Linked DNA regions of Botrimarina mediterranea. The main gene of each other region encodes a partner of the protein of the gene in region 2 in a complex. Links are inferred from orthologs where the notes say so. Each region holds a gene or a part of one and is shown on either strand. Other genes may lie near its edges. The genes, in order: secY and secA.

Region 1 (8,989 bases), 530 kb from region 2 along the record:
TGGGCGGCGGTGGTGAAGCCGGGCACGGTGCTGTACGAAGTGGCCGGCATTTCGGAGGCGGCGGCGAAGATTTGCTTTGCCCGCTTGGCTCACAAGATGCCCGTCCGCGTCCGGATGGTCCGTCGCGAAGCAATCTGACCAATGGCGGTCGGCTGTTAGCCATCGGCTATCGGCCGACGGCAAGACCAGTCGACAGCCAAAAGTCCCGTGCCGGCCAACAGCCGGCAGCTGATAGCCGACAGCCAAAACATGACCAAAGCCAACGAACTTCGTGAGATGAGCGACGAGCAGCTCGCCCTCACGGTTGAGGAAGCGGCCGACAAGCTCTTCCGCCTGCGTATTCAGTCGCAGACGGAGAAGCTTGACAGCCCGAGCGAGATTCGCCGCAACCGTCGGTTGATCGCGCGTTGCAAGACGCTCCAGACTCAGCGAGAAAAGGCCGCCGCAGCTAAGTAGTCGCGGCCTAGTAACAGCTAACCATAGCTAGCAGCTCCAACCATGCCCAAGAAGCAAGTCATCGGCGTCGTCACCAGCGACCGGGCCAGCAAGACCCGTCGCGTGGAGATCGATCGTTTGGTGAAGCACCCGAAGTACGGCAAGTTCATCCACCGGCGCACGGTCTGCCACGTCCACGACGAGCAGAACGAGTCGGGCGAGGGGGACACCGTCGAGATTATCGAGTGCCCGCCGAAGTCGAAGCTGAAGCGCTGGGAGCTGGTGCGAGTGGTCGCCAAGAACCAAGCGGTGGACCTCGTCGCGCTGCGTGCGGCGCAGAAGGCTCAGCTCGCTGCCGAAGCGTCTTCGGGTGCCGAGGGGCAGCAGGCGGCTGATAGCCAGCAATCCGGCGCCGAGGGTTGAAAGCGGAACGATTCCCGTCGTTGGTAGCGCTCTTTGTGAGTCGCTCGCCCCGACGATCCACCGAGCGGACAACGCGGTAAACGAGAAGTCACGATGATCCAGATGCAGTCGCGGCTGAACGTCGCGGACAATACCGGCGCCAAGGAAGTGATGTGCGTGAAGGTGCTCGGCGGCAGCCGACGCCGCTTCGCGGGCTTGGGCGACGTCATCGTCTGCAGCGTTAAGAGCGTCATTCCCGGCAGTGAAGTGAAGAAGAAGGCGGTTGTCCGTGGCGTGATCGTCCGGACAAAGGCGCCGACGCGCCGCACCGACGGCAGCTACGTCCGCTTCGACACCAACGCGATCGTCTTGATCGACAAAGATAACAACCCGCGTGGCACGCGGATCTTCGGCGCTGTGGCCCGCGAGCTCCGCGACCGCAAGTTCATGAAGATCGTCAGCCTCGCAAACGAAGTCGTTTGACCCAACATGAGGTTAACCCCCGTTCGTTGACCGGGGGTTAAATCAGCGGAAAGCAACCATGCTTATTAAAACAGGTGACACCGTCGAAGTGCTTGCCGGCGCCTCCAAGGGCGTTCGTGGCAAGGTGATCAAGGTCGACCGTGAAGCCGGCAAGGCGCTCGTCGAGGGCGTCAATAAGGTGTTCAAGCACGTCAAGCGGAGCCAGAAGCACCCGCAAGGCGGCCGCTTGAGCAAGGAGATGCCGATCGACATCTCGAAGGTGCAGTTCTGCTGCGAAAGCTGCGGCAAGCGCGCCCGCCTGGGCCTCCGCTACACCGACGAGGGCGCGAAAGAACGCTTCTGCAAGAAGTGCGACACGACGGCCGGCGAGATCGCCCCGCCGAAGGCCGCCTACGCCAAGAAGCCAGTCGCCGCCAAGAAGTGAGCCCGATCTGAGTGAGCACAGCCTGGTGCTCACGCCAGGCAGTCAGCAGAACCAAGAAGTCAGCAAGAACAAGCCACGTCCAGCCGCCGGAAGTTTCCCGGCTAGCCAAGCAGAACGAAGATGATCGCCACCGCCCGTCTCAAAGACCGCTACGAGAGCGAAGTCCTGCCGCAGCTCAAAGAGCAGCTCGGACGGGAGAATCGCTTGTCGCTGCCGCGTCTGGATAAGATCGTCGTCAGCATGGGCGTCGGTTCGGCCATCAGCGACAAGAAGCACATCGAGGAAGCGACGTCGGCTCTGGCGGACATCACCGGTCAGAAGGCGATGGTCTGCAAGGCTCGAAAGTCAGTGGCGGGTTTCCGCCTCCGCGAAGGGATGGCGATCGGCGCCAAGGTGACGCTCCGCGGTGTGCGGATGTACGAGTTCCTCGACCGCCTGATCTCGATCGCTCTGCCGCGGGTCCGCGACTTCCGTGGCGTGAAGAAGAAGGCGTTCGATGGGCAGGGGAACTACAGTCTCGGCCTCACCGAGCAGCTGGTGTTCCCAGAGCTCAACCCCGACAAGTACACCCGCCCGCAGGGCATGAACATCGCGATCTGCACCCGTGGTGCGACGGACGACGAGGCCCGGCTGATGCTGGAGATGCTCGGCTTCCCGTTCCAGCGCGAAGAGAACAACTGAGCATCGAGTGGCAAGCCGAGGCGCGATAAGCGGCCTTGATTTCAATCCAACTGAAGAACCTTGGCGTCGCAGACGCCCAACCCACTAGCCGGCCCAGTATGGCAAGCAAGTCGAAGATCGCCAAAGCCGAGAGGAAGCCGAAGTTCAGCACACGGCGTGAGTGCCGTTGCAAGCTTTGCGGACGCCCTCGCGCTGTGTACCGCAAGTTTGGCATTTGCCGGATTTGCTTCCGCAAGTTGGCCGACCGGGGATTGATCCCAGGCGTTCGCAAGGCGAGCTGGTAACCGATTGTTCGACGGCTAGAGATTAGATCGTCGAGCGAAGCTGCGAGTTTTACGTATCCAATTCACCCCGATGTTTTCTTCGCGGCGCCGTCCGCCGGCCCCCTGAGGAGTCCCTCCCGCGATGTTGACCGACCCGATCGCTGACATGCTCACCCGCATCCGCAACGCGGTACGCGTCGAGCGTTCCGCCGTGCAAATGCCGATCTCTAAGGTGAAGCGCGGCCTAGCCGAAGTGCTCAAGCGAGAGGGGTACATCTGGGACTGGACCGAGGAGGAGGTCGAGGGCCAGCCCGTCAAGCAGCTCCGCCTAGACCTGAAGTACGGTCCCAATGGCGAGCGTGTGATCCAGACGATCCGCCGTGTGAGCAAGCCTGGTCGCCGCGTTTATCAGCAGGCGAAGGGTTTGCGTCCGGTGCTCAACGGCCTAGGGATCTCGATCGTTAGCACTAGCCGCGGCGTCCTGAGCGACCGCGAAGCGCGTCAGAAGAACCTGGGTGGCGAAGTGCTCTGCGAACTGTGGTAAGAAGGTAGCGTTTAGCTGTCAGCCATCGGCTTTCAGCCTTATTAGATACACGATTCCATCCTTGAGCTGACCGCTGACAGCTGACCGCTGACAGCTCTTAAGCAATGTCCCGACTCGGCAAGAAACCTGTTGCGATCCCCAGTGGCGTCAAAATCGACGTTGCCAATGACCGCACCATCACCGTCGAAGGCAAACTCGGCAAGCTGACCTATCAGCATCGCCCCGAGGTGTCGATCGCCGTTGAGGACAATGAGATCGTCGTGACGCGTGGCGGCGAAGACCGCGCCGACCGGGCCTTCCACGGCCTGACCCGCGCGCTGCTCGCGAACATGGTGGTCGGCGTTTCGCAGGGCTACGAGAAGAAGCTCGAGATCCAGGGCGTCGGCTACCTCGGCGCTATCTCGGGTGACACGCTCCAGCTCCGCGTCGGCTTCGCCAACGAGATTCAGAAGAAGATTCCCGGCGACTTACAAGTCACTTGCCCGGACCAGACCCACATTGTCATCAAGGGGCTGGATAAGCAGCGTGTCGGCCAGTTCGCCGCCGAAGTCCGTGCGGTGCGTAAGCCGGAGCCTTACAAGGGCAAGGGCATCCGCTACGAAGGCGAGCAGGTCCGTCGTAAGGCCGGTAAGGCAGCGAAGTAACGTCCGTCACCCTGCTAAGCGACAATCCGCTCGCGGCCACGCGGCGCCAAAATACAAAACCATCCGATCGCCAACGATCCGATCGATACCATGGACAAGCAAAAAGCCCTCAACAAACAGCGCACGCGACGCAAGTTCCGTGTCCGCAAGCGCCTCCTCGGAACGGCAGAGCGGCCGCGTCTCTGCGTCACCCGCACGCTGCGTAACATCGCGGTGCAGTTGGTCGACGACGATGCCGGCAAGACCCTGGCCGCCGTTTCGACGCAGGACAAGCAGCTGGGCAGTACGGTGAAGTACGGCGGCAACGCCGACGCCGCCGCCGCCGTGGGCAAAGCGATCGCCGAGAAGGCGACCGCCGCTGGCTTCAAAGCGGTCTGCTTCGACCGCGGCCCTTACAAGTACCACGGCCGCGTCGCGGCCCTGGCGGACGCGGCCCGCGAAGCCGGTCTCGAGTTCTGATCCAACGCAACATGCCGGCTAGCCTTCAGGTCTAGCCCCTTACCTCTAGCATCTAGCCTCTCCCCATGGCCCGCGAACGACGCGAAAAGACCGAACGCCAGCAGGGCGAACTGTCCGAGAACGTGGTGAAGATCAAGCGCTGCAGCGCCGTCGTGAAGGGCGGCCGCCGCTTCAGCTTCGCCGCGCTCGTGGTGGTCGGTGACAACAAGGGCAAGGTCGGCCACGGCTACGGCAAGGCCAACGAAGTCCCGCCCAGCGTCGAGAAGGCCCGCAAGGCCGCGATGCGGAACATGATCGCCGTCCCGATGCAGGGCTCGACGATCCCGCACACGGTGAAGGGCACCTATGGCGGCGCCGAGGTGATCCTCGTGCCGGCCTCCGAAGGTACGGGTGTGATCGCCGGCGCCGCGGTGAAGGCCGTCTGCGAGTCGGCCGGCATCCACGACATTCTTACCAAGAGCTTCGGCTCGAATAATCCGGTCCCGCTCGTTAAGGCGACGATCGAAGCCCTTAAGAAGCTCCGTACGAAGGCCGACATCGAGCGGCTCCGGGGAGTTACGTTGTCATGATTCTGAACGAAGTCCACCGCGGTATTACCAAGAATCGCGCCCGCAAGCGTATCGGTCGTGGCCCGGGTTCCGGCCACGGCAAGCTCGCCGGTCGCGGCCGCAATGGCGCCGGTCAGCGCGCGGGCTCGAAGCCGCACGCGATGTTCGCCGGCGGTCAGACCCGCATCTGGCAGCGCATCCCGAAGCGCGGCTTTAACAACAAGTGGGCCAAGACGGTCGTCGTGGTCAATTTGGGCGAGATCGACGCGGCGTTCGACGCTGGCGCCGAGGTGACGATCGAGGCCCTGGTGGCCAAGAACGTCGCCAAGGGGCGTTTCGACGAGCTGAAGGTCCTGGGCGACGGCGAGCTGACCAAGAAGGTCAAGATCAGCGCGCACCGCTTCAGCAAATCGGCCGTTGAGAAGATCGAGAAGGCGGGCGCCGAGATGGTAGTGGTCCCCGGCCCCAAGCCGGTGATCGAGAAGCAACGGGCGATCCGCGCTGAGAAGAAGGCGGCTGCCGCCGCGAAGAAGTCGTGAGTCCTGCGGTGCTCGCTTCGATGAAGTGGGCCGGAGGGGCTCTGTTGCAGTTAAGTTGGGCTGGAGTTGAGTTGGCTCTGCTGAAGTTGTAGCCGCCGGATTCGTGAGGGCGGCCTGCGCACCGGCGGGCTTGCATCGAAACGGCCCCGCGGCCTAATGTCTTAGGTTCGGTGGAGGCTCCCGGTTCGCCGCGAGTCTCTCTCAGCGGGGCGGGCCTCCTGAAAAGGGAGTCGGCTCTGCCGGGGGACACGGTCTTCGTGGCTGCCAACCGCCCCATAATTTCCAACGGCCCGACGCTTGTAGGCGGCTCCACGTTTCGAGGCCCAACGCGTCACGGTCCGCACAGGCACAACGGATTGCGTTCTTACCCATGTTCGAGAAGCTCCGCGTCGTCTGGCAGATCCCCGAGCTTCGTAAGAAGATTCTGCTGACGCTTTTTCTGCTCGGCGTCTATCGGGTGGGCTTTCAGATCAGCCTGCCGATTGTTGATACCGAGAAGATCCAGCAGTTCCAGCAGTCTCAGGGCGGCCTTAATGGCATGCTCCAACAAGTGGCGATCCTCAGCGCCAGCAAGCTGAACGACATCACGATCTTCGGCCTGGGCATCATGCCCTACATCTCCGCCTCGATCATCTTCCAGCTGCTCGGGAGCGTGATTCCGTCATTGGAAGCCCTCCAGAAGGAGGGCGAAGCGGGTCGTAAGAAGATCAATGAATACACGCGGTACGCGACGGTCTTTCTCTGTTTGATCCAGAGTTGGTTCTTCGTGACGTCGTTCGCGAACTCGCAGGGGCTGGTGTCGGCGGAGTTCGTGAACTCCGCGACCGGTAATATGTATTTAGGGTGGACGGTCGTCTCGGTCCTTACCATGACGGCGGGCACCATCTTTTTGATGTGGCTCGGCGAACAGATCGACGAGTACGGCATCGGCAACGGCATCAGCCTCCTGATCATGGCGGGCATCCTCGCCCAGATGCCTTACGCCGGCTTGGAGCTCTACCAGATTTCGTCGCTGACGCTGGGCGATGCGGCGAAGCTCGACCCCCCGCGACTGATGCTGCTGGCGGCGATGTTCATCGGCGTCGTGGTGGGCACGGTCTTCATCACGCTCGGCCAACGACGCATCACGATGCAGAGCGCCAAGCACCAGCGCGGGCGCCGCGTCGTCGGCGGCGGCAAGAGCTACCTGCCGCTCAAGGTCAACCAGGCGGGCGTCATGCCGATCATCTTCGCGAGCAGCCTGCTGATGTTCCCGGGCCTGTTCCTCCAGCAACTCGACCCGATGGTGCAGGGCTGGGACGACGGTTTCTGGAAGTCGCTCTTCTCGGGTCTCGCCGGGGCGTTCAACCAGCAGTCGTTCTTCTACAACCTGCTGTTCCTCGTGCTGATTTACTTCTTCTGTTACTTCTGGACCGCCATCACCTTCAACCCGAAGGACATGTCGGAGAACCTGAAGAATTTCGGTTCCTTCATCCCGGGCTACCGTCCGGGTAAGCGGACGGCGGACTACCTCGAGAAGGTGATGTTCCGGATCACCTACGTCGGCGCCGGCTTCCTGGCGTTGATCGCGATCATCCCGTCGCTGATCGTCACGGGGCTCAACGTGCCTTGGGGCATCGCGATGTTCTACGGCGGCACGAGCCTGCTGATCGCGGTGAGCGTCGCGTTCGACTTGGTGCAGAAGATCGATAGCCACTTGGTGATGCGGAACTACAAAGGCCTGCTGGAGTAGGCGGCTGCTGGGGAGCACGAGGACGCTCATCGCGCGCTCGCTGGGGAATCACCGGCGTGAAATGAAGGCGACTGTTATCAGGCGCCAGAGATCGCCGGCCCGCCGGCGGAGGGACGCGGAACTATGCGAGTTGTCTTCATCGGACCCCCAGGAGCAGGCAAGGGCACCCAAGCGGTCCGCGTCGCCGAGCACCTGGGCGTCAAGCAACTCTCGACCGGCGACGTGCTTCGCCAAGCCCGTGATCGCCACGAGCCGATCGGCTTGGAGGCCGGTAAGTATCTCGACAAGGGCCACCTTGTGCCCGACGCGATGGTTGTCGCCATCGTCAGCGACCGGCTCGCCAAGGACGACTGCGCCAAAGGCTACCTGTTCGACGGGTTCCCCCGGACGCTTGGCCAGGCCGAGGCGCTCGACGACCTGCTCGTCGATTGCGGGGCGCCCCTCGACGCGGCGATCGAGTTCGTCGTCCCGGAGGACGAGCTGTTCAACCGGCTCCACGACCGCGGCCGCTCGGACGACAGCGAGGCGACCATCCGTGAGCGACTGCGGCACTACGCGGTCCTGACGGCGCCGCTGGCGGAGTATTACGATAACCGAGGCGTGCTGCGGTGCGTCGATGCGGTCGGCACGCCCGACGAGGTCTTCAAGCGGGTCTGCGACGCGCTCGATGACATCCGGGCCAAAGCGGCGAAGCGTTAGGCTCGCCTTTTTGAACGCTTGCCGTGAGTCGCGTCGTGCCGACGCCGAGCAACGCCAACCAGTCAATCCACCTTCAAAGCAGCAAGCAGCGGCCAGCGCGGTGATCCAGCTCAAGTCCGAACGCGAAATCCGGTTGATGCGCCGGTCGGGCTTGGCCGTGTGGAAAGCCCACCAGATCGCCACGGAGATGGTCCGGCCCGGCGCCACGACGCGCGAGATCGACGCCGCCATCGCCGCGTATTTCAAGAGCCGGGGCGGCACGCCGCTGTTCCTCAACTACCCCAACCACGACGAAGGGAAGCCCGCCTTCCCGGCTGTCACCTGCATGTCGAAGAACGACGCGGTCGTCCACGGCATCCCGGACGACGTTCCGCTCAAAGAGGGGGACATCCTCAGCCTCGACACGGGCGTGCGGATCGGCGGCTGGTGCGGCGACGCGGCCTACACCTACAAGGTGGGCGAGGTCGCTCCCGACGTGCAGCGGTTGCTCGACTGCACGCAGGCGGTCCTCGACCTGGCGTTCGACCTGCTTTGCGTGAAGACGCGCTGGAGCCAGGTCGCCTCGACGATGGAGCGGTACGTCAAAGACCACGGCTTCTCGTCGGTCGAGAACTTCGTGGGTCACGGCATCGGCCGCAAGATGCACGAGGACCCGCAGGTGCCGAACTTCGTGAGCCGCTCGCTCCGCGGGCGGGGCGATTTCCGGATCGAGCCGGGGCTGGTGATCGCCGTGGAGCCGATGGTGAACATGGGGAGCAAGCAGGTGAAGATGCTCCGCGACCACTGGACCCAGGTCACGATCGACGGGAAGCCGAGCGCCCATTTCGAGCACACGATCGCGATCACCAGGGACGGGCCTAAGCGGCTCACCGAAGCGCCGGCGGACGACGAGTTGGAGTTGTTGGAGGATTGAGGCGGGGACCGTCCTGGTGGTTCGGCCGGGGGCTTCCGCCCGCGGCTGAGGCGTCTCGGTTGCGTGATCCAACTTTTGGGTCTTAGCCGGGTGGCGGCAGCCCCCGGTCCGCAGCGCAACCCCGCCCGTCGCCCCGCTTTACCCAACCGACCCGCTTGCCGAGACAGAAACCTTGACAAGAGGGGTTGAACAACCCTAGCGCCATCCCCTATTATCCTCGATT
Region 2 (10,271 bases):
TCGGAGTCATCTTCTCACCTGCGGTGCGCCGTAGAGGTTGTCCAATTGCATCGCCCGGTCAACGTCGATATGGACGCCTACGTCGGAGTAGTCTCCGGCCATTGTAGTCAGTGGCGGCGTCAATTCGAGCACCGTGACGCGCTGCTCCAACTCCACCAACTGTGCCCGCAGAACAATCACCCACGAAGCCAGGGCGACGACAAGCGCCAGCAGAGGCCCAATCGTTAGCAGCGTCGCAAGGCGGAATCGCATCGGCATGGTCGGCTGTCTCTATTTCAGGAAGGAGCCGCAGATGGACGCAGATAAACGCGGATGTCTAACAGGACGGAATATCAGGTGATCGGCAAGTCGATGCGCGGGACGGGCTGAAGATTCTCAGCTGGTGGGACAGAGACGGGCTGCTGCTGTTCGTAAAATTGCCGCTGGCGCTCGAGCGCTTCCCACTTCGAATGGCTAGCGTTCCAAGCGAGGAGGCCTTGCAGGATGCAGATGAAGCATAGGAAGTAATTTGTTCTTCTTAGTCGTCTGGCTTTCTCAGGCGAAAGCCATCCGTGTTCATCTGCGTCCATCTGCGGCTCCCTTCCTCAGGCAGCAGAACCCGACCCCGCCCGCAAGCAGCACTGCTTGTACTTCTTCCCGCTGCCGCAGGGGCACGGGTCATTGCGGCCGACTTTTTGGTCGCGGTTGCGGATCGGCTCGGGCTTGGCGTCGGACTGCGACTGCGTCGGGTCGTCCGGGTCGGCCTGCTGCTCTTGTTGGCTCGCGGCTTCGCTGAGCGTGCTGGCCGACTCGTGCTTGGCGGTCGCCTCGGCCCAGGTGTTCGACACGAAGTCCTCGTTGAGCTGCTCCATGCGGAACACCAGGTCGGTGACGTAGGCCCCGACCGAGTCCCACATCTGCTCGAACATCCGCATGCCTTCGCGCTTGTACTCGACCTTCGGGTCGACTTGCGCGTAGCCCCGCAGGCCGACGCTCGACCGCAGGTGGTCCATCGCCAGCAGGTGTTCCTTCCAACCCTGATCGAGCACTTGCAGCAACAGCTGCCGCTCCATGCGACGCATCTCGGGGCGGTAGCGGTCCTCGACCATCCGGTCCACGAGGCGCGTCGCTTCGGCGCGGGTGAGCTTGGCGAAGGCCGCCGTGTCGAGCGCGTCCCCCGTCTCGTTCTCGAGCCAAGCGGCGAACTCGGTGAGCTTCTCCTCGGCGCCGCCGATCGACGCCAGCGTCGCCTTCGAGTCGGCCGACTTGAACAGCATCTCGACGCGGCTCTGCGCGTCCGCCGCGACCTTCGCCGCATGGGCGTTCGACTCGCGGCTGTACTCGATGAGCTGCTGGCGGATCTCTTCGCGTTGCTTGCTCTTGAGGTCGTCCAACGAGACGTTGACGCCGAAGCGGCGCGACGACCAATCGACCAACCCGTCGCGGTCGAGCGTCTGTTGCTTGGCGCCGAAGCGGTACATCGCCGCCAGGACCGGGTACTCCGCCTCGCGGGCGTCGTAGGCCTGCTCGGTACGCTCGTGAGCGACCTGCTTGATCTGGTCCGGCTCCAGCGGGGCGAGCTCCGCCGGGTCGAGCAGCACGCCGAACTTGTCGCGCATCCAGGCGCACGCCGAATCAACGCCGAAGCTCGGCTTCAGCAGCGGCTCGCCGCCCGACAGATCGACCTTGGCGAGCGCTTCGTTGGCCCGTTCGATCAGTTCGGTCGAGAGGTGATCGCGGCCGACCTTCTTGAGGTCGCGGTCACGCAGGTTGAGGCCGAACCGGGCGTTGGCCCACTTGGTGATCGCGTCCCAGTTCCATTCCGCCTCGTCGTCGGCCGGCAGGTTCTCTTCGATGGCGTCGAAGATCTGCGCCTCGGCTTGGCGTTCGGCCTCGTCGTGGGCGAGGCGGTCGGCCTCTTCGAACGACAGGTTACGGAAGTCACGCGGGTCGAGCTCGACGCCGAACGCCTTGCCGGCGCCGGCGGAGAACGACTCGATGCCGTACTTCGCGTCGAGCAGCACGTCGAGGCGCTGGTCGATCTGCTCGTGGATCATGTCCAGCAGCAGGCCGCGGGTGTTGGCGCCGTCGAGGATCTGCTGGCGGTAGCCGTAGACGCGCTGCCGCTGCGAGTTCATGACCTCGTCGTACTCGAGCAGGCTCTTCCGCGCCTCGAAGTTCATCTCCTCGCGCTTCTTCTGAGCGCCTTCGATGCGGCGTTGGACCATGCCCGACTCGATCGGCTCGCCGTCCTTGAGGCCGAGCGACTGCATCATCTTGCGGACCCAATCGCCGAAGAAGATTCGCAGCAGGTCGTCTTCGAGCGACAGGAAGAACCGGCTCGAACCGGGGTCGCCCTGCCGGCCCGAACGGCCGCGGAGCTGGAGGTCGATGCGGCGCGCCTCGTGGCGTTCGGTGCCGATGATGTAGAGGCCGCCCAGCTCTTTGACTTCCTTGCCCTGCGTCTTCATGCCGAACTCTTGGTCGATCGACTTGACCAGTTCGTCCCACTCTTCGTTCGGCACGTCGAGGCGCGAGGCGTACTTCTCTTGCAGGCGGGCCCACGCCATGGTCTCGGGGTTGCCTCCCAAGACGATGTCGGTGCCACGGCCCGCCATGTTTGTGGCGATCGTGACGACGCCCAGCCGGCCGGCCTGCGAGACGATCTCCGCCTCGCGCTTGTGCTGCTTGGCGTTGAGCAGCTCGTGCTTGACGCCGCGTTGCTCGAGTAGCCGCGACAGCCGTTCCGACTTCTCGATCGACACGGTGCCGACGAGGATCGGCCGACCGGGGAGCTGGACGTGCTTGACCTTCGACTTCTCAAAAGTCTTGGTCTCTTTCTTCGCGGCGAGCTGAAGCTCAACCTCGGTATCCGTTTCCTTGATCAGCGTGCCGATGAACCACTCGCCGTTCTTCAGCTCGACGGTCGTGTGCTTGTTGACGCGCTCGATCTCGTCGGCGAGCGCTTCGAACTTCTCCTTTTCGGTCCCGTAGATCACGTCCGGGAACTCGATGCGTTGCATCGGCCGGTTGGTGGGGATGCCGATGACGTCGAGCTTGTAGATCTGCCAGAACTCTCCGGCCTCGGTGAGGGCGGTGCCCGTCATGCCGCTGAGCTTCTTGTACTGCTTGAAGAAGTTCTGCAGCGTGATCGTGGCGAGGGTCTGGTTCTCCTGCTTGATCTGGACGCCTTCTTTGGCCTCGACCGCCTGGTGCAAGCCGTCGGACCACTGGCGGCCTTCCATCAGGCGGCCCGTGTGCTCGTCGACGATCACCACGCGGCCGTCGGCGACAACGTAGTTCACGTCGCGCTTGTAGAGGTGGTGGGCCTTGAGCGAGTTGTCGATCAGGTGCGGCCATTGCATGTTGCCGGCCGTGTAGAAGCTCTCGACGCCGGCGAGCTTCTCCGCCTCGCGGACGCCTTCCTCGGTGAGGTTGGCCGTGTGCTCTTTCTCTTTAACCTCGAAGTGCAGGCCGGGCTTCAGCGCGCGGGCGACGCGGTCGGCTTTCTGGTACTTCGTGACGTCGTCTTGGGCCGGGCCCGAGATGATCAGCGGCGTCCGCGCCTCGTCGATGAGGATGTTGTCCACCTCGTCAACGATCGCGTAATGCAACCTCCCTTGCGCCTGCTGCGCGTGCTTCGGGAAGCGGTCGTCGCCGAGCGCCGCCACACGCATGTTGTCACGCAGGTAGTCGAAGCCGAACTCGTTGTTCGTGCCGTAGGTGATGTCGCAGGCGTAGGCGTCCTGACGCTCGTCGGGCTCCATCCCCGAGTAGATCGCGCCGACGGTGAGGCCAAGGTTCGTGAACAGCGGGCCCATCCACTCCATGTCGCGGCGGGCCAAGTAGTCGTTCACCGTGACGACGTGAACGCTCCCGGCGAGCGCGTTCAGATACGCCGGCAGCGTCGCGGTGAGGGTCTTGCCCTCACCGGTCACCATCTCGGCGATGGCGCCCGAGTGGAGGATCATGCCGCCGATCAGCTGCACGTCGTAGTGCTTCATGCCGAGGAACCGCGTGCCCGCCTCGCGGCAGACGGCGAACGCTTCGACCAGCAGGTCATCGAGCGTCTCGCCTTGCTCCAGCCGCTTGCGGAAGAGCACTGTCTGCTCGCGCAGCTCCTCGTCGCTCATCGCCGCGTACTTTGGCGCCAGGGCGTTGATCGCCGCGACTTTCGGGTCCAGCTTCCGCAGGTTGCGGGCGTTGGCCGAGCCGAAGATGCCCGTCACGGTCCGTTCAAAGCGGCCGAGGACCGCGTTGATGATCGTGCCGAGGGTTTCCCAGATGCGTTCGAGCAGCTCCATGGCGAGCCTGGACTAAGTAGCGGTGTGCGGGGAGAGGGAGGCGACGCTGGGATTGCGGTAGCGGAGGGAGCTCCAGGCTCACCTGCCAAACTGGCGGACCCTCCCGCACTCTCGCACCCTGGCGGGCGGTGTGGCGGAGGGGGGACGGTTCAGCGCATGCCTCGCGGCTGCGTCGCAAGCGTCGGCGGGGCCGATGGGCCCTGCTTTGTGTCGTAACTACTTGTGGAACAAAAGTTTATCGCAATTTGAAGGCAGGGTCAACGCTGGATTTAGCCACCCCCCTGGAGAGGTTGCCAACTCCGCATAACCGCTCGACTCGGCAGCCGATACGCCCTGCGGCGGGCTTTTCATGTGCAATGCCCGTTCCACCACCGTGCCCGAAGTCCAACCTTGCGGTAAGCTGTGACCACCAGACGGGGGGAACTCCGTCCTGCCGACCGGCGACTTAGGTGGCGGAAGCCGCCCTAAGTCTCGGCATCCCATCACTTTTCATGCGATAGCACCCGACCCTTCCAGGGCTTGCCTCAAGAGGACCCCATGTCCGCTGTCAGCCGAGTTTTCTTCCCGCTCCGCGTCGCTGCTGCGGCGGGCTTCGCCGCCCTCGTCCTGTCAGGGGCAGCCGTCGCTCAGCAGGCCCAGCCCGAAGCCGCCGAAGGCGCGATGGGGGCGATCGACATCGCCGCCCTCATCGGTGATAGCGTCAGCAACCCCAGCGACGCCCGCTACAGCGACGTCGCCGAGGCGATCCAACGGTTCCGCAACCGCGACCAGCTCTCGGCCCGCACGTTCCTCGAGCGAGCGGTGCAGAAGGACCCGAAGCTGCCGCCCGTCGGCGTGCTGATGGCCAAACTGCAATTGCTGTCGGGCAACGCCGCTGGCGTGCGGCCGGCTCTTGAGCAAGCCGTCCAAGAGGACTCGGCAGGTGATCCGGAGCCCTACCTGCTGCTCGCCGAAGAGGCCCTCGCCGGCGGGCGGACCATCGAGGCCGACGCCCTATTCGACAAGGCCGTCTCGATGATCCAGTCCTACGACGCCAACGCTAAGCGCAAGCGGCAGTTCGAGATCCGCGCCTACCGCGGCCGGGCCATCATCGGCGAGCGTCGCCAAGACTGGGAGCAGGCCGAGAGCGACCTCCGCAAGTGGATCGAGCAAGACCCCGAAGAGCCCAGCGCCTACCAGCGGCTCGGCCAGGTGCTGTTCCAGTTCCAGACCGACGCCAAAGACGCCGAGGGCTTCGCGGCTTTCAAGAAGGCCAAGGAGCTGAACAAGGAGTTGCCTAGCCCGTACGTCTCAGCGGCGCTGATGTACAGCCGCAACGGCAAGACGGACCGCGCCATGCAGTCGTTCGAGAAGGCGTTCAGCGAGAGCGGCACAGACCAGACGACGCTGATCGCCTACGCGCAGGCCCTCGTGAAGGCCAACCAGTTGCAGAAGGCCGAGACGGTGCTCAAGAAGGCTCGCGAAGTCGCCACCAACGTTGACAGCGTCTGGCTGCTGTCGGGCGTCACCGCCCGGATGGCTGGCGACAACAAGGCGGCCGAGCAGTACCTGATGCGCGCCCTGTCTCTGTCGCCGATGAACCGTGACGTGCTCAACCAGCTCTCGCTGGTGCTCTTGGAGTCCGAGGCCGAAGGCGCCAAGGCCCGCGCCTTGCAGTTCGCTCAGCTCAACCAACAACTGAACCAGAACAACCCGGACATCAACGTCACGCTCGCCTGGGTCCTGTTCCAGAACGGCGACGCCCGCAACGCCACCGCCGCACTCCGCCAAGGCCTGCAAGGCGGCGCGCTGAGCCCCGACGGCAGCTTCCTGCTCGCCAAGATCCTCCTCGTGCGCGACGACAAAACCAACGCCAAGCGTCTGCTCGAGTCGGCCCTCAAGAGCGACCAGGGCATCTTCGTCGAACGCAAAGAAGCCGAGCAGATCCTCGGCACTTTGTAGGGTCCGCTGTGCGGACCGTAGTTCTCGCGCAGAGACGCGGGAATTTGAACAATAAGTCTCACGCCAAGGCGCAAAGCCGCCAACAACGTGAAAACTCAAACTTCGCGCCTTTGCGTGAGTCCTCCGACCACTTACGTGGCCGGCTCGACTTGGTCCCTCTGCGACTCCGCGTCTCTGCGCGATTCGTTTCGGCCCGCGCAGCAAAAAAGGTCGTGACAGGCCGATCCGTCGACCTGCCACGACCTTTGTCCTGAAGCAAAACACGAGCCCGTGTTTCGCCCTCCCGTCTCCGTCATCGGCATGACGATCGGCGCGGGTAAAGCGAAAGTGACGCGCCCGGTCAGGAGGCTGGTCTGGCGGTGACGACTGGCGAATTTAGAGAAACTTCGCCGCCTGCGGAGGGTGACTAGTAGCCTCTCTCGGGGTCGATCATGATCTTCCGCTGCAAAGATTGCAGGGCGTCGATCCACACCCCGCCCTCCGCAGCAGGCGCCGCCGGCGCGGCAGGCAAGGGCGCCAGCTCTCGACGTGGCGGCGCCGTGGGGTCGATTGACACGACGCCTAGCACGACGGCGGTCTCTTCCTCCATCCCGTCCGGCAACCGCTCGACTTGGCCCAGCCGAGGCTCCGTGCCGCCGATGTACGGCGTCCGGCGGCAATGCAGGTCGTTGAGGCAGGGGCAGTTGTAACGCCCGTCACACTCACCGATGCGCTCGGGGTCCCCCTGCCAGTAGACGTTGTGGCTCCGCATCGAGGTCGAAGACGCCAGCGGCATGCCGTTGGTGTAGGTCGTCACCGGATTCAACAGGCAGTTCCCCGCCATGCTCATGCCAGGAAACGCAGCGACCGTCAGCGCGGTGCGCAGCACGAGAAACGTAGTGGCGTTCATACCATTGGTTCCGCAGGAGGCGGGGCCGCGCCGAGCGGTCGGCGGCGGCATGCGGGGGGAGGGCCCTCAAGCATTACCGCGCTGTCAATGGCAAGCGCGATGGGCGGGGAGCGAATAGCGACCGGCTGTGCGTCGCGAGCTTCGCTAAACGGATCTGATGGAAGAGTTTGCGCTTGAGTAAAAGGTTACGCAGAGGAAATATTCGCTCGTGGCGCCCTCTGGTTGCTGACGCTCACGGCTCGCCGGTGAGCGATAGGCGAGCCGTGAGCGTCAGCGGCCGGAGTGAATCACCAGCGACTCAAAACCCGAAACCGTAAACCCTTACGCCGCCCCGCGCGCCGAAGGCCCGCGTAGCGGAAACAACGCAAACAACTCGTCGCGCGATAGCCCCGCCGAGCCGGCGCCGACGCCGTCGCGGAAGACCTCGTCGAACAGCTCTCGCTTCTGTTGCAGCACCTGATCGATCCGGTCTTCGATCGTCCCGGTGGCGAGCATCCGCGTCACCGTCACCGGCCCCGCGGCGCCGATGCGGTGCGCGCGGTTGATCGCCTGGTCCTCGACGGCCGGATTCCACCAGCGGTCGAAGAGGAACACATAGCTGGCGAACTGCAAGTTGAGCCCCACGCTCCCCGCGCCGTAACTCATCAACAGCACGGGGCAGTTGGGATCGTTCTTGAAACGATCCAGCACCGCGTCGCGGCGCTTGTGCGGCACGCGGCCGTGGTACTGCTCGGTCTCGTAACGCAGGCCCGACTTGCCGAGTCGCTCGGCGATCCGCTCGACCGTATCGACCCACTGGCTGAAGACGATCGCCTTGCGGCCCGAGGCGACGCACTCTTCGAGGTCGGCTTCGAGTCGGTCGAGCTTCGCGCTCGCGCCGGTCACGGGGTCGAAGTTGCAGACCTGCTTGAGTCGCAGCACGAGCTCGAAGACATGGTGGATGGTAAGCTCGCGTCCCTCGGCGCCGTCCAGCTCACGGAGGCGGATGACCCCTTCGTCTTCGGCGCGTTGATAGGTCTCCCACTGTTCGGGCGAGAGGTCGATCGACGCGTCGTGGATCATCTTCGGCGGCATGTCGTCGAGCACGAGGTCCTTCGTGCGTCGGATCACGCTGTCGCGCACCGCGTCGCCGACAGCGCGCGGCGTCATGCCCGGACGTAACAGGCCCGGCGAGACGAACTCGAAGATGCCCACGAGGTCATCGAGCGAGTTTTCGATCGGCGTCCCCGTCAGCGCCCAACTGCGGCTCCGCACCAAAGCGCGGACGGCGGAGCTGGTTGCGCTGCCAGGGTTCTTGATGCGTTGCGACTCGTCGAGCAGCACGAGGTCGTACGGCCGCTCGGCCGCGATCGCCGCGTCGCGCACCAGCGTTTCGTAGCCGACAAGGGTGACCACGGAGGTATCGTTTCGCCAGGCGAACTCCCGCCGCGCCGGCGAGCCTTCGACGATCGTGACCGACAACTCCGGCGCCCACAGCCGCAGCTCGCGGCGCCAGTTGGTCACCAACGGCTTGGGGCACACCAGCAGCACCCGCCGCGCTTCGCCACGATGCGCGAGCACCCGCATGGCGGTGATCGACTGCATCGTCTTGCCGAGGCCCATCTCGTCCGCCACGACGGCGTGGGTCCGCGGGCACAGGAAGGCGACCCCCTCCATCTGGTACGGGAACGCATCGAACGGCAGCGGTAACGATTCGGCCCGCAACAACGCTTCGATCGGCGGCTGCAAGACGCACATCAAGCGGTCCTCAAGCTTCACCATATCCGCCGGCGGTCGCACAGGGGTGCGCCGCGCTGGGCGTTCGGTCGCTTCCGCGGCGTCGGTGCGGGGCTTGCGCGGCAGGCTTGGCGACATCTTGCCGGCGAGCCACGCCTGACCCTCCGGCAGCACCGCGCCGTGCGTCTTGATGGCGAGCGACGGCCGCGGCATCGACAGCACGTCGAGCACGCGACCACGCAGCGACGCGGCGTTGTACGAACGCGTTGGCGCGAGCGGCCGCACGCAGCCATCGCTTAGGTCTCTAGAAACGCAGTGCGAAAGCTCATCGCACGACCAGCTCGTGACCTGCACGCTCGCCGCCGGCGTGTCGGCGTCATGCGGCGGCACGTTCGTCGCCTCCGGTCACCAGGCGTTGCGCCTCGCGGATCGCTTCGCGGACACGATCAAAGGGCTCGGCCGGGTCGATGGCGTCCGCGAGCGCCGCTAGCGATTCGGGGAGCGACGCGTTGATCGGCGTTTCATCGTTAAGGATGATTGTCTCAACCCCCGCAGCGCGCCCGGCGCCGGCGGTCGGCTCGTCGAGCACCAGCAGCACCGAGAGCGGCAGTTTGCACTTGCCAATCAGGGCGCCGCCGATCTGCTCGCCGCAGACGAAGTCGCGTAGCGTCGGCCCGAACAGGATCTGCTGCGCTCGGCTCGGCTGGACCGGCTCGGTGCAATGGAACTCGAGCGGCCGGCCACGGTCGCAGACGACCAGCAGGCCGCCGGTGTAGCCGTGGAGGTCGTCCTCCACCACCAAGAGGTAGCCAAACGCAGCGGGTCGCGGATCACGAGGGGCCGTCACTCGGGAGTCTCGTCGGAGGTGGCAGGCACGGGAGCAGGCACAGCAGGGACGCCCCGCTAGCACGGTGGCGGCGTCGTCCCTCCGATAAAGAGATCGGGACGCGGGACCGACCCGCTTTAGGCGTCCGCGTTTTCGTTGCGACCCGTTCTATCGGCGCCAGCGGCGCCGCCGCTGGTTTGGCGGCAAGAAAAGCTCTTGAATGACCTCAAGTCGTCGCGCCGGATGCTGGATCGGCCCGACGGGCCTCGGTAGACTGGCTGGATCGCTGTCGCTGCCTCCCGAGGCGCCGACGGCGGCGCCCGGCCCCCATCGCAGGGGGTCGCCAGCCTCGCTAGCCAGCCAATCAAGCCCCGCCGCACTGCCGGCCGCGCTTTCCTCTAGTAGCCGTCGCCGTTTGATGAGCGAAAAAAGCCTGTTGCCGCACCTCTTTTCGCAGCTCGACGTGACGACCGGCGCCCAACGCCCGACCCACGTGACCGCCCAAGACGAGCAAACGGAGTTGCTGCGGGACGTTCTCGCCGCCCAGGACCGCACCAACGAGTTGCTAGAAGAGCTGGTGGGCGCGCTCACCTCTCAGCAGCGCCGCCGCCAGGAA

What was found.
Region 1: the proteins of secA (region 2) and secY are in contact, whole or in part, in a crystal structure (PDB 3DIN), measured with the Thermotoga maritima proteins. The link is inferred for Botrimarina mediterranea from one-to-one orthologs. Residues at the interface, in WP_004082002.1 of Thermotoga maritima: Glu261, Ala262, Arg263, Lys300, Ala301, Arg302, Thr303, Ile304, Ile305, Leu323, Tyr324, Asp325, Pro326, Val329, Ser330, Tyr333, Ile336, Lys340, Phe345, Val349, Glu363, Phe364, Tyr374, Ser375, Gly376, Gly377, Glu393, Ile395, Thr482, Ser483; in WP_004081795.1 of Thermotoga maritima: Glu108, Gly109, Glu110, Glu111, Ala236, Glu237, Arg238, Arg239, Ile240, Thr241, Ile242, Gln243, Tyr244, Ala245, Arg246, Arg247, Val248, Thr249, Gly250, Arg251, Arg252, Val253, Tyr254, Gly256, Ala257, Ser258, Thr259, Tyr260, Leu261, Pro262.

Annotation. Positions count from the first base shown.
Region 1 is NZ_CP036349.1:5,626,483-5,635,471, reverse strand. Bases 4,991-7,973 are described here. They hold secY (preprotein translocase subunit SecY), read left to right. Parts: upstream 4,991-5,792; coding sequence 5,793-7,154; downstream 7,155-7,973. Other genes in these bases: map (type I methionyl aminopeptidase), read left to right, coding at 7,864-7,973; Spa11_RS21655 (adenylate kinase), read left to right, coding at 7,278-7,853; rplO (50S ribosomal protein L15), read left to right, coding at 4,991-5,422. In the rest of the region: rplP (50S ribosomal protein L16), read left to right, coding at 1-138; rpmC (50S ribosomal protein L29), read left to right, coding at 250-456; rpsQ (30S ribosomal protein S17), read left to right, coding at 499-858; rplN (50S ribosomal protein L14), read left to right, coding at 952-1,320; rplX (50S ribosomal protein L24), read left to right, coding at 1,379-1,744; rplE (50S ribosomal protein L5), read left to right, coding at 1,865-2,425; Spa11_RS21690 (type Z 30S ribosomal protein S14), read left to right, coding at 2,524-2,709; rpsH (30S ribosomal protein S8), read left to right, coding at 2,831-3,232; rplF (50S ribosomal protein L6), read left to right, coding at 3,337-3,876; rplR (50S ribosomal protein L18), read left to right, coding at 3,967-4,335; rpsE (30S ribosomal protein S5), read left to right, coding at 4,401-4,904; more of rplO, read left to right, coding at 4,901-4,990; more of map, read left to right, coding at 7,974-8,766. UniProt on the Escherichia coli protein: The central subunit of the protein translocation channel SecYEG. Consists of two halves formed by TMs 1-5 and 6-10.
Region 2 is NZ_CP036349.1:5,087,865-5,098,135, reverse strand. What follows is about bases 385-4,649. They hold secA (preprotein translocase subunit SecA), read right to left. Parts: upstream 4,284-4,649; coding sequence 585-4,283; downstream 385-584. Also shown: Spa11_RS19590 (hypothetical protein), read right to left, coding at 1-10; Spa11_RS19585 (hypothetical protein), read right to left, coding at 7-252; Spa11_RS19575 (tetratricopeptide repeat protein), read left to right, coding at 4,821-6,224; Spa11_RS19570 (hypothetical protein), read right to left, coding at 6,631-7,113; Spa11_RS19565 (DEAD/DEAH box helicase), read right to left, coding at 7,435-9,219; Spa11_RS19560 (hypothetical protein), read right to left, coding at 9,206-9,676; Spa11_RS19555 (hypothetical protein), read left to right, coding at 10,074-10,271. UniProt on the Escherichia coli protein: Required for protein export, interacts with the SecYEG preprotein conducting channel.